One region of the Paenibacillus haidiansis genome, then DNA from elsewhere that is predicted to be linked to it. Evidence: riboswitches for the same ligand, from Rfam matches in the RefSeq annotation. Region 1 holds a riboswitch; each other region holds the start of a gene.
What was found. Region 1 has a riboswitch for cyclic di-AMP ahead of V3851_RS22165 (TrkH family potassium uptake protein). Riboswitches for the same ligand answer to the same signal wherever they lie in the genome.
Positions count from the first base shown of each region.

Region 1 (4,480 bases):
CGCTGGACGCGGCCAGCGGGGCCGCGGCGCTGCACGAGTGGCTCGGCGTGAAGACGCTCGTGCCGCAGCGCGGGCTGAAGCGGCAGATGGTGAAGATGGCCGAGGATAACGCCCGCGTCGCTTTGAACGAGAAATTCCGCCTGTTCGAGCGGGATGAGGAGCGGACGCGCGGAGCATCCGCCAACCTGGGCCAGGCGATCGGCCTGGAAAGCCTGTCGCGGATCGAGGCGTTCGACAACTCCAACATTCAAGGGGCCAATCCCGTGTCCGCGATGGTCGTGTTCATCGACGGGAAACCGGAGAAGAAGGAGTACCGGAAGTATAAAGTCAAGACCGTCCAAGGTCCGGACGATTACGAAACGATGCGCGAGGTTATCCGCCGCAGATACGAGCGGGTGCTGAAGGAAAATCTGCCGCAGCCCGATCTGATCATCGTCGACGGCGGCAAAGGCCAAATCTCCGCGGCGGTCGACGTTCTGGAGAACGAGCTGGGCTTGTTCATTCCGGTGGGCGGCCTTGTCAAGGACGCCAAGCACCGGACCGCCCAACTGATGGTGGGCGATCCGCCGGAGCCGATCCATTTGCCCCGCGACAGCCAGGAATTCTATTTGCTGCAGCGGATTCAGGACGAGGTGCACCGCTTCGCCATCTCGTTCCACCGCGAGCAGCGCGGCAAATCGATGGTCGCTTCGCGCCTCGATGCCATCCCCGGCATCGGGGAGAAGCGCCGGAAAGCGCTGCTTAAGCATTTCGGCTCGCTGAAAAAAATAAAAGAGGCCTCCGTCGAAGACTTCCGGCCTCTTTCCATTGGCGACAAATTAGCCAAGCAAATTATAGATGCCCTCCGGGAGGAAGAGGAGTCGTGAACAACGGCTCTTCTTTTTTTTGCGGCGGAACGGGCGGCCGTTCCTTCCCCGGAGGATTGAACAGATAGATGACATATGCGACGATCGCCGGCAGCGCGATAAAGAAGATGCCGGCCGCGATATTCAGCGCACCGCCCGTAAACATCACGCTGATCGACATCAGCAGGCTATCGAAGATGACGTGGGCGAACATGACGGTAATAAAGCCGTAGCGCAGGAAAATGAAACTGAACAATAAGCCGATGAACAGCAGCTCGATCGGGCGGGAGATGACCGGGTAGATCGGGTACAGCGTGTGCCCGAACGCCCAGATCAGCGTCGTGATCACGCTGGCCGCAACCGTGCTGCGGAACATTTTCTTCAGCATCGGGATGCCGAACAGCCGGTATACGGCTTCCTCGCCGATCCCCGCCACCCAAGCCAGCAGCGGGAGCAAGGCGGGATAGAGCATATTGTAGGTCGATTGCGAATCGTCCGTGGTGGACCACATATGGATCGTATTTTCCAGCACGAGAAAGATGACCGACTGGACGCCGAGCAGGATAAGCGCCCAAGCGTAGCCGTCCCAAACCGCGGACAGCACATGGCGTCCGTACCCTTGTTCTTTGGCGCGAGGCCACAGAGCAATCCCCTGTTCGCGCCAGAGCCCGTCGCCGCCGACCAGCGAGAAATAAATCGACGCGGCCATGATCAGCGTGACGATGCCTTGGATGAACATGCTAAAGATCAGAATCGGACCGCTGATTCCCTCTTTTTCAAAATAAGGGAGCATATTGATCGCGGAGCCCAAGGAAATAAGGAAATATACCGAAGCCAGGATAATGCCCCGTTTGAACGAAGTATGTATTCTTTTCAGGGCGCTGTACACGATAGCGAGAATGCCGAGCACAAAAGTCATCAGCGCATAACCGACATAAGTGAGCCAATTGGCGATCGTGGTCTGGCGATCGATATAATCCGTATAGCTTTGCGGTATGTCAAAATAACTTTCAACCATGGTAACCCGTCCCCCGTCGTAGGTTACGCCGACTTCCGCCTGAGCTTCGCCGACGGTATAACCGGAGAGCGTAAGCAACAGCCCGTTTGGAACCTCGTCCACGACCATCTCCGTATTTTCGTCGAATCCCAGCGCCGACAGGATCGGATTCGCCTGCTCGAGAATTTGTTCCCAGCTCGAGCTGACGGATAGCTCGTAATCCCCGGTTTTCTCAAAGCCGACCACCTTCCCCGTCGTCATATGAACATCGACCGTCAAGGCGCTTGTCTCCGCGTCCGGATGTTCAAACCGGACCTGGAACACGTCGTAAGGAAACTGTTTGTCGTATTTTTTCAAGAAATCCGCCATCAAATCTTCCCGGGTCAAATACCCGTAAACATCGGAGTCGGTATCGTAGGTAACCAAAGCTTCCCCCAAATCGCCGGCGTAGCCGAGCGCCGTTGCCGCGAATTTGGCGGCGGATTCCCGGGCCTGCTCCTTGGTGATGATCTGAGTCGACTGCTGAACTTGCAATGATTCGGAATCGGTGGTGGGCAGAAGCTGCACCCAGATAAACACGATGAAACCTATCGCGGCGAGGAGCCACAGGGTCCGGGTCTTTGGCCTGCGCCCGTACGGCTCTGGATGTGGGTCGGAATACATGCAAAAACTCCTTTAAACAATATTTTTTTGGCAATACGGTATGATTTTGGTGTATCCATGTCACAGTAAAGATAACACAGGGCGGATTTCTGCGCCAGAGACGAGGGGCTTTTCTTGAAATACCGCAATAACTCCGGCAAACAAAAGCATGGCTTAGAGAAGCGATCACCTTTGCGCTTGTTTCATCCGATTTCAGTTATTATCGATGTTTTTCATCCAAAAATACCTTTGTAGCGGGGGGAAATAAAGCTTATAATCCATTTGACGAAAATGAAATGAAAAATGATGAAATTAAAATAATCGCGATAAATGAATAGTTTGGCCGAATTTCAACCGAAAACGGGGGAACCGATTTTTTGGGGTGAATTTCGCTGATTCGTCCGGCTTCGGCCTGGTGAAGATGCGAATAGGGCAGCCGTGCAAGCCCGAATCCGTCAGCTAACCTCGTAGGCCTTTGCAGCAGGGACCAATCTAAAGGCATTGGATTTCCAGTGCTTTTTTCTTTTTGCTTTTCAAACCGATAATGAGGTGAACAACATTGCTTTCCAAATGGTTCAAATTCTCTCCTCCCCAGGTGTTAGTGCTGGGATTCGCGCTTATTATTCTCGCCGGGGCGCTGCTCCTGATGCTGCCGATTTCGAGCGCCACCGGGGAGTCGCTGCCTTTTGTCGATGCGTTCTTTACGGCTACCTCGGCAACCTGTGTAACCGGACTGGTCGTCGTGGATACGGGAACTTATTTCTCCACCTTCGGACAGGTGGTCATCATGCTGCTGATCCAGATCGGAGGCCTCGGCTTCATGACGATGGCGACGCTGTTTGCCCTAGTATTCAAACGGAGAATCTCGCTCAAGGAGCGCCTGCTGCTGCAGGAAGCAATGAACCAGAATACAATGGAAGGCATCGTTAGGCTGATCAAAAAAGTGCTGATGTATTCCCTCGTCATCGAAAGCTGCGCCGCGCTGCTGTTCGCGATCCGCTGGTCGTTCGACATGCCGTTTGGCCGGGCGCTGTATTTCGGCGTTTTCCATAGTGTCTCCATGTTCAACAACGCGGGCTTCGATTTGTTCGGCGAGTATCGCAGCCTTACGCAGTATGTCAGTGATCCGCTTGTCAATTTTGTGGCGATATTCCTTATTGTTTCGGGCGGGTTGGGCTTTATCGTTCTGTCCGACCTGATCGAATTCCGGAAACGCCGCAAGCTGTCGCTGCATTCCAAAGTGGTGCTGTCGATGACCGCCGCGTTGATCGTGATCGGCGCGCTGGTAATTTTCGTGTTTGAATTCACCAACCCTAAGTCACTTGGCTCACTGGGCTGGTCCGGGAAATTCTGGGGCTCGCTCTTTCAGTCGGTCACGCCGCGGACGGCGGGTGCCAATACGCTGGACATCGGCGGGCTTCGTCAAGCCACGCAGTTCTTCATAATTATTCTGATGTTCATCGGGGCTTCGCCTAGCTCCACCGGGGGCGGGATCAAGACGACGACATTTACCATTCTGGTCGGGGCGGTGATCTCCATGATCCGCGGACGCACGGACCTGGTGCTTTTCCGTTACCGGTTTGCCCAGGAAAGAATTTTCAAAGCGGTCACGATCACGATGCTCGCTTTGTTTCTGGTCGTTGCCGTCGCGATGGTGCTGTCCACGACGGAGGATGCCAGCTTCCTCAGCATCCTGTTCGAAACGACGTCCGCCTTCGGCACGGTGGGGCTGTCCATGGGGCTTACGGGTAAGCTCACCGTCCTGGGGAAAATCATTATCAGCTTCACCATGTTTGCCGGACGGCTCGGTCCCTTGACGCTCGCTTATGCGCTTGGGCCGAAGAAGGGTAAAGAATTGTATAGACATCCCGAAGGCAAAATGATTATAGGATAAGGGGAAAAGAAAGATGAAAACACAGCAGTTTGTAGTGATCGGATTGGGGCGGTTCGGCTCCAGTCTGGCGCTTGAGCTGATGAACCTCGGTTATGAGGTGCT
Region 1 covers NZ_JAZHPZ010000015.1:110,261-114,740, forward strand. Annotated here, with positions in the region: gene uvrC (excinuclease ABC subunit UvrC) at 1-866, shown strand, start outside; gene V3851_RS22160 (CPBP family intramembrane glutamic endopeptidase) at 832-2,505, opposite strand; cyclic di-AMP (ydaO/yuaA leader) riboswitch at 2,816-2,974, shown strand; gene V3851_RS22165 (TrkH family potassium uptake protein) at 3,044-4,378, shown strand; gene V3851_RS22170 (potassium channel family protein) at 4,392-4,480, shown strand, end outside.

Region 2 (4,480 bases), on a different contig from region 1:
CCTCTCCACCAAACTGGCGCGTTAGGTTTGCTCCATACTTCATCTAAAGATGCAATTTTTCAGAGTTTAAGTCTGTGATTTATGTCACAGATTAATGCAACTCATAGTTTTGCTGTTATTTGGACATACCAGTAGATAAGATTGTTTTGGCTGAAGGGAGAGAATCGCATGTTCCGACAAAGAAAAAAAACGATCCGAATTGCCGGAGCCGTTTGCCTGATCACGGCTTTGTTTTTTTGCGCATTTGGTGTAGACACCGCCCAAGCCGCTGGCAGCGGGCTCATCATCGCGCCCTTACCCGAAAAGACCGGACACCCAGGCTCCCCCGACGCGGTCGAAACGGGGACTAAACCGTTAGGCCTCGGAGAGCTGCGCCGGAAGTATTCGGAGACTTTCAAATTCCAGGGGCCAAGGGTGAAGCAGGTTGCCCTGACATTTGACGACGTTCCGGATCCTCGCTTTACGCCGCAAGTTTTGCAGGTACTGCGCAAAGAAGGAGTAAAAGCGACCTTCTTCGTCGTCGGCCACAGGGCCAAGAAATACCCGGAATTGCTCCGGAAAATCCATGCAGAGGGACATATCATCGGCAATCATTCCTTCAGCCACCCGGTGTTCAAAAAACGCTCCTTGAAGCAGTTTCAAAGCGAAATATTGCGAACCGAGAAAATTATCTTAGGTATTACCGGCTACCGGCCCAAGCTCATTCGCCCGCCCTACGGCGAGATCAATGAAGAACAGGTGAGATGGGCCAAACAACATGGGTACACGATCGTCAATTGGAACGTCGACTCCCTCGATTGGAAAGGACTCGACCAGGAAAAAGTCGTACAGAACGTGCTAGGCACGGTCGGCCCCGGTTCTATCGTCTTGCAGCATGCGGGCGGCGGGACAGGCTCCAACCTCACCGGAACGATTGAGGCGCTGCCGGAAATCATTCATACGCTGCGGGCCAAGGGCTACCATTTCGTAACCGTGCCGGAGCTGCTGAACATCCCGAAATATAGGTAAACAAAAAAGCGGCTCCTTCAAGAGGAGCTGCTTTTGACTTATACATGCCTTATTTGATGACGTATAGAGTAACGTCCTGGAAACCGAACTGATTAACCGTCGCCTGGCTTCCGGGAATGAAGATATCGATGCGGTTGCCTTTAATCGCCCCGCCCTGGTCGGTTGCCGTAGCGACAAACGCATTTTTCGGCAGATTGGCGTGGCTATGACCGGTCACCAGCACCTTCGTGCCCATCGGAATGACGCTCGGGTCTACGGCAATCGTACCGAGCTTGAGCGGGTTGCCGAAATAATCCACCGGGCCCCATCCGCCGTTTTCGCTGGCCGCGGACGAATAAGCCGTGGCTTTGACATTGATCGTTTTCGAATAATTAAAAGTTTTGCCCCAGGCTTCCACAACTTTATCGACCGAGGACACTTTAAAGGTCGGCAAAATCTCCGCCGCTTTGCTCGGGCTTGCCGAAGCCTTCATTACCATTGCGTTCGACTGGGCGCCCGGAATTACGATATCCAAACCGGCATAAATATTGTTGGCCTTAATACTCGGATTGGCGCTCATCAACTTGTCCAAATTCACGCCGTATTCCTTCGCGAGCAGGTAAAACGTGTCGCCCTCCTTCGCTTTATGTACCGAGTCCGCATGCGCCGGAACCGCCTGCAGCGCTCCTGCCAAACCAATCGCGATGATTGCCGCCTTTACGGCGCGTGCCCATTTCAAATGCTTATTCATAAGTTCCTCCTTTAATATCGCCTGCGGAGTTAGTTGTCGGATTCGGAACAAAGGAATAGTCCCGGCGCTCTTATTCTGCGCTTCACCCCAAGAAAGCAGCGCTTTGGCGAACCGGCCGTTAAGCGGCTGTTTCAAAGAATCGTCCCCCGCACCTGTTATGACAGGTTTTGGCTCATTCAATATATCACAATTTTGTAACCAGTAGATGATGCAAATGTTGCCAAAATCTATAAAACAGCGGTATATCAGCATTTTTTGGTTATGATATTGATTACAAATTCGTAAAAATAAAAAAACCGCCGGCGTATTCGCCGAGCGGTTACAGGCTTTATAAAGATGTGGTTACAGCACCTTGCTGAGGAAGTCCTGAGTGCGTTGATTTTGTGGAGAATTAAACACCTGCTGCGGGGTGCCCTGCTCCATAATCACGCCTTGGTCCATGAACAGAATCCGGTCCCCCACCTCGCGGGCGAAGCCCATTTCATGGGTGACGATCACCATCGTCATTCCTTTATCGGCCAGGCTCTTCATGACCTCCAGCACCTCGCCGACCATTTCCGGGTCAAGCGCCGAGGTCGGTTCGTCAAACAGCATGACATGCGGCTCCATCGCGAGCGCACGGGCAATGGCGATCCGCTGCTTCTGTCCGCCGGACAATTGCGAAGGGTAGGCGTCGCGCTTGTCCGCCAGGCCCACCGTTTGCAAAAGATCCATTGCGATCGCTTCGGCTTTGGCCTTATCCATTTTTTTGACGCGGATCGGAGCCATCGTAATATTGTCGATCACGGATTTGTGCGGAAACAGGTTGAACTGCTGGAACACCATGCCCATCTTCTCGCGCGTCTTATTGATATTGTGGCGCTTGTCGGTGATGGATTCGCCTTCAAAGGTAACTTCCCCTTCCGTCGGCTCCTCCAGCAAGTTCAGGCAGCGCAGAAACGTACTCTTCCCCGAGCCGCTCGGGCCGATGATTACGACGACCTCACCCTTGGAAATCTCCAGATCGATGCCTTTCAAAATATGCAATTGTCCGAATTTTTTGTGCAAATTTTTAACGGTGATCACTGGCCTTCAACTTCCTTTCGAACAGACCCAGAATACGGGACAATGTAAATGTCAAAATAAAGTAGATTACCGCAACGATCAAGTATGGCGTCATTCCGTCATACGTAATGCCGACGACGGCCCCGGATTGGAACATCAGCTCCGTGATGCCGATAAAGGACACGATCGACGATTCTTTGATAATCGTGACGAACTCGTTCCCGATCGCCGGGAGCACCGATTTGATCGCCTGCGGGATAATGATGAACCGCAGGGACATTCCGCGGGTCATGCCCAACGAACGTGCCGCTTCGCCTTGACCCCGGTCCACGCCCTGAATGCCGGCGCGGAAAATTTCCGCCAGATACGCCGAGCTGTTGATCGAGAGCGTAATCGCCCCGGACTGGATAGCGGAAAAATTAATGTCGAACGCTGTGGAAAACCCGTAGTGAATAATTAAGAGCTGAACCAGCATCGGCGTTCCGCGCAAAAATTCCACCCAGGCGTGGCCGATAAAACGCACGATCGCCCATGGGGTCATGCGCAGCAGCGCGACGATAAGACCGAGCACAAACCCGCACAGCACGCCGATCGCCGCCAGCAGCAGCGTGTACTGCACGCCAGTCAAAAAGTAGCCGCGGTACTCCCAAAACATCGAAAAAAGCTCCATGTACCAATCATTCCTCCTATTTTACCTCAAAACCTTTGACAAAAAAACAGAAAATAGCGAATCGGCTTCGCTATTTTCCGCTTAAATCAGGTTCCTTGCTTATTGCTCGGCGAGTTCGCTTGCTTCGGTGACGAACTTGTCGATCGACCCGTCTTCAATCAGACGGTCAAGCGTCGTATTTACCTGATCGAGCAACTCCGTGTTGCCTTTCTTCACGCCGACGACATAACCTTCGTCCTCCGTTACCGGTTTGGCGTCGGTGATCGTAATGCCGTCCACGTTCTTGACGAACGACTCGGCGACGGGACCTTCAATAATCGCCGCGTCCACGCGCCCCGTCTGCAGTTGCATGATAATATCGGAGATCTTGCCGAGCGACGTCAATTTGGCACCGGCGATCTCTTTGGCGATATCCTCTTGAATCGAGCTCTTCTGTACGCCGATCTTCACCCCTTCGAGCGATTCCATCGTGGCATACTTATCTTTATTCTCGGTGACGGTTACGACCGCCTGCTCCGCTTTATAATAAATTTTGGACAAGTCCACTTGCTCGGCCCGTTCCGGAGTCGGACTCAGTCCGGAAATGACCAGATCGATGCGGCCGCTTTCCAGTTCATTCAACAAGGAGTCGAACAACATATCCTTGATTTCCAGCTCCGCGCCCAAATCCTTGGCGATTTCTTTGGCGATTTCGACGTCGAAGCCGACGATTTCGCCTTTGCTGTCCCGGAACTCATAAGGCGGGAAGTCCGCGCTCAGGCCGAGAATCAGCTTTTTGCCGGCGCCGCCGTTCGAGCCCCCGTTATCGGCCGCTCCTTGATTTTCGGTCGCAGGCGCGTTGCCTCCGGCATTATTTTTGTTTTGTCCGCAAGCGGCAAGCACACTCGTGACCATAATTAGCGCTACAATCAAAATACCCCACTTTTTCATCTGTCTCTCTCCCGTCGGTATAAATATTGACCATCATTCGATTACTGGGCTAATTATAAAGCAAACTGTATATATATGCAAAGTCATTTTATACTAAT
Region 2 covers NZ_JAZHPZ010000007.1:71,741-76,220, forward strand. Annotated here, with positions in the region: gene V3851_RS15385 (polysaccharide deacetylase family protein) at 169-1,008, shown strand; gene V3851_RS15390 (3D domain-containing protein) at 1,058-1,738, opposite strand; cyclic di-AMP (ydaO/yuaA leader) riboswitch at 1,742-1,921, opposite strand; gene V3851_RS15395 (amino acid ABC transporter ATP-binding protein) at 2,081-2,803, opposite strand; gene V3851_RS15400 (amino acid ABC transporter permease) at 2,790-3,452, opposite strand; gene V3851_RS15405 (transporter substrate-binding domain-containing protein) at 3,552-4,382, opposite strand.
Region 2: another riboswitch for cyclic di-AMP. It lies ahead of V3851_RS15390 (3D domain-containing protein); the one in region 1 lies ahead of V3851_RS22165 (TrkH family potassium uptake protein).

Region 3 (4,480 bases), on a different contig from region 1:
GATCATAGCGTTTGTGACAAAAAAAGTAATGATTTATTGTAATTTACGCAAAAAACAGCAGTTTAATGTGTGATTGTTCATAGACGGATGAAGAATGTTATTCTGCAGCAGTCGGGATACCCCGAAAAACCATGCAATAAAAAGGCTTGGAAATGCCGCCGGGCGTCATTTTTTCGTACAGATCGGTGATGACGAAGCCGGCCTTTTGGTACGCCCGAATTGCCCGGGTATTCCAGGTCAGCACCTCCAGATCGATCACGTCCTGCGGTTTCCGCCGTCTGGCCTCCTCCACGATGGTGAGCACAAATGATTTCCCCAAGCCGTGGCCGCATAAATCGGGCCGCATGCCAATACCGAGGCGCGTAACCCCCTCCATGGGAAAGTACTGGGCAAATCCGGCAAGTTCGCCCTGTTCGTTCAGCAAGGAAACGTACTGCTGGGCTCTTAAGGTAGGGTTGCCGAACTCGACATCGAGCGCTTTCATTTGTTCCCAAGGGAGCCAGCTATAAATATCATACGGAGAATCGTAATGCCAGGTACAGATATCCGCGCCGTGGCTTTCTTCCATAGGGACGATCCGGAATGGGGGGATTGTTTTTTCCATCTGTCTTCGCCTCCTTAAACGATAGGAATGCATAGGCTATTCAATGTGACTGGCTCAAGTTCTTTTTAACCTCACTCTAAACGTAATTTCTTTGCTTGTAAAGGCTTGAAGCCCACGAACCCGAGAGGATAAGGGAAGAAAAATTTCTTGGGTTTGCTGAAATTTCCGTTTAGCTTTTCTCCGGACGGGGTAAATTTTGGATATAACGAGGATTGGATGTAGGAGTGCGGTGGAACACGGACAGCAAAAAAATAAATCTTTATCTACATGTAACCTTTGATACCGGTCCTTCGTTAAATGGGTAGTGGCAGCAAAAAAAAAGACCGCGGACGATTCCGGCCAGAATCGCTCACGGTCCAACGGGTTTTAAGGTGTAGGGTCTCCAGCTTTGAGGGGTAATCAGGATTCGGCGGCAAAGGTGCTATAGCCCCAATTGCTCAGAATTCTTTTTGCCCCTACATAGCGCGTCTTATAGTAGCTGTTGTCCAAATTATCGATATTGATTCCTTTGGAAGACGAGGCATGGGCGAATTTCCCGTCGCCGACATAAATGCCGACATGGGAGATGCCGCTGCCGGAAGTGTTGAAGAATACCAGGTCGCCCTCTCTCAGTTGGCTTTTGGCCACCGGAGTGCCCTGCTTGTACTGGGCTGTGGATACACGGGCGAGGTCGACACCGAATTTCTGGAACACGTATCTGGTAAATCCGGAACAATCGAAGCCCGCGGTAGTGACGCCTCCGTATTTATAAGGCGTGCCGATCACGGAATTAACTACGGTGTCCAATGTGCTGTCGGCAAAAGCGCTTCCGGTTCCCATCGTGAACAGGATGGCCAAACTCGTCGCTGCTGCAGCAAACGTCTTTCTCAAGATATAAAACTCCTTCCAAGGCCTGCGAGGTTAGCTTAAGGATTCGGTTGAAGGTTCCCTATGATCCTTGGATAACGGATCAATTCACCCAAAGTGGTTCCCCCGTTTCCCGGGTGTCGGGAATTCGGCTGTTCTTGTTGATTGCACCCGAAAAAACACGACATGATCAAAATGATTACAAATACGACAATAATAATTACAAAGTTGTTACCATTTACTTTGGTTATTTTACCAAACCTCTTCATGTATTGGCAAGCCGATTGCGGCCTTTTTTGCTAAATAGGTTAATTTGAACTGTTTTAAGCGGTCACCACAACTATTTAGTAGGAAAGGGTTCCTAATCCTCACCCGTATAAAATGAAAAAGACCCGCGAGATCCTGGTTAAAGAATCTCTACGGGCCCTTGCTTATCCGTTCAAAAATGTTACCTTACGATTCACTGGTAACTTCATCATATTTGTCGGAGCTCATGATCCGCTTGGCGCCGACATAGCGTTCGACGTAATACTTTTCGCTTAATTTGCTGATGACTACACCCTTGGAGGTGGAGGCATGAGCAAACTCGCCGTCGCCGACGTAGATGCCGACGTGGGAAATGCCTTTGCCTGAGGTGTTGAAGAACACCAGGTCGCCGGCAATCAATTCATCCTTGGACACTTCGGTTCCCATTTTGTATTGGGAAGCCGATTGATGCGGCAATTCAATGCCGATCTTTGCGAAGACGTACATCGTAAATCCGGAACAATCAAAGCCTGAAGTCGTCGTTCCGCCCGATTTGTAATCGGAACCCAAAGCCGGTTCGATGGCGCTGTTCAATTTGGAATCCGCGAAAGCGCTACCAGTTCCGATGGAAAATACAATTGCAAGGCTTACTGCCGCTGCGGTTAGCTGTTTCTTCAAGAATATGCTCCTTCCAATGCCTACGAGGTTAGCTTAAGGATTCGGTTGAAGGTCCCCTATGATCCCTCCGTTGCGAGATCAATTCACCCAAAGTGGTTCCCCCGTTCCCCGTTAAGGGAATTCGGCTGTAATTTACGTTTTATTCTTACAAATTCGACACCCGGCATAATACGCTGCCAATGATGACAAAATAATAACAAAATCGTTACTGAAATTGTGCTGCTGTTATTGTAACAAAGGCAAGTATATTTTGGCAATGGTTAATTAGCAAGATTGAGAGGGATAAACGCACAAAAAGACCCCCGGAAAGCGCGGAGGCCTTGTGGCACAAGGAAAAATAAAAGTGAAAAAAATTTAACTTTTTTGTGTTTTGGTATACCATAGCTGGTATTGAGAGGTTAGCGTCCACACTTGCCATAGACTGCGGATAAAAGGATAGGATTGCTGTAATATTAGGGCCAAGAGTCCGGTCCAAATCCAAGAGACGGTGCCGAACAGGAGGAACAGTCCCGCTCCGGTGGCGCCCAGAATGAGTGAAATCGCGATGCCCGGCAGAAGATGTCTTAAGCTGAGCAGCAGTGAGGTCCAGAGTCCGGCCTTAAACAGATACCCGAACTGGGCGAACAACAGCAGTTGGCGGACAAGCCAGGCGTAAACCATCCAGCCCAGCAAAATCCCGCAACCGATCAGAACGGGGGCAAGGCGGCTGCCGGGTACGGCCAACCGGGGCAACAAGGCCTGGAGCTGCGGGAGGACCCAGAAGGAAGGCAGTGCCAGCAGCGCAAGCTCCAACAAATAAAAGAGTACGACGGGCTTCCAAAATTCCTTCATTCCCCGGAAAAAAGGAAGGCCGGAGCCCCGCTCCTCGGACGGCTTAAGGCCGTAGAGGATGCCGGCTTGAATGAGCGGCGACAACAGCAGCCGCAGAGCGATCATCGCGAGCAGCAGCCAGATGTATTGGTATACCGCCGGATTATGTCTAAGCTCGAACTGTCCTTCAAGCAAATATAATATCCGGCTCATCTCCGTCGGGGGCGGGTCGGGGTACCGCGACAGGACGTCGCTAACCGCGGAGCTTACCAGCCGGTACAGAAACAGTCCCCACAGCAACTGGTACAGGAACAGGATGATCACAGAGGGAAACTGGCTCCTGACATGCCCCCATCCATTCCGAATATAGGTCATAATTTTCCCTCCTAAGAGTTTTGTGAGTGATACATCTATGAAGAGCTTCAGAGAACCTCATGATTTGCTCTACTACCACGCGAGGGCGCCGAGCAAAGTTTCAAGCAGCTTCACAACGCTTAAGGTGGTGCGAGTGCCGTCTTGTTCTTCGACCTCGGCTTTGATGTAGTTGTTGATGTGCTTGTTCTCCAATACCAGCGAATAGTCGGGATCGACCTGTACCCAGTCCAGCGGCTCTTTATACTGGAGCTTCAGTTGTACGCGGTCGCCGGCCCCGTTCCATACCTTTCTTTCCGTATGCCCATCCTTGAAGCTGAACAGTAGCGGCACCTTGGGCGCCGTCCCGCCCTGCCGGCTGATTTCCACCGTGGATTCGTAGACGGTACTCCCGTCTTTGATAACCGGCGTGACCGTAATCCGGTCGACGGAGAAATCGGCCATTTTGCCCTCATATACATATTGATTAAAATAGGCCTTCCAGCTTCGTCCCGTCGTCTGCTCGACAACCCGCTGAAAATCGGCCGTCGCCGGATGCTTGAACCTGTACTTTTGACTGTAGTTATAGAGAATCCGTTTCATCGTCTTCGTGCCGACCTGACGCTCGATATCGAGCAGCACGAGCTTGCCGCGATAATAAGCGTTCTTGGCGTAGGAGTCCGACGAGCCGTATTTCCAGGCCGGCAGCGTAAGCGAAGCCGGAGATGAGATCAGCGCGGCCTGAAGGGGCAGATTCGGCGCGATGCCGAATTCCTGCTCCATCAACTTGTCTTCGGCATAAGAAGTGAAGGCTTCGTCCAGCCAGGCCTCCTCGAATTCATTGCTGGCAACCATGCCGTAGAAAAATTGATGCCCAATCTCATGAATGACCGTCCGTTCCAATTCATCGTACCCCGGGGAATCACTACCCGCGCCGAAGGCGGT
Region 3 covers NZ_JAZHPZ010000021.1:18,029-22,508, forward strand. Annotated here, with positions in the region: gene V3851_RS24585 (GNAT family N-acetyltransferase) at 98-604, opposite strand; gene V3851_RS24590 (C40 family peptidase) at 1,004-1,474, opposite strand; cyclic di-AMP (ydaO/yuaA leader) riboswitch at 1,479-1,614, opposite strand; gene V3851_RS24595 (C40 family peptidase) at 1,904-2,374, opposite strand; cyclic di-AMP (ydaO/yuaA leader) riboswitch at 2,377-2,511, opposite strand; gene V3851_RS24600 (hypothetical protein) at 2,729-3,559, opposite strand; gene V3851_RS24605 (M1 family metallopeptidase) at 3,632-4,480, opposite strand, start outside.
Region 3: another riboswitch for cyclic di-AMP. It lies ahead of V3851_RS24595 (C40 family peptidase); the one in region 1 lies ahead of V3851_RS22165 (TrkH family potassium uptake protein).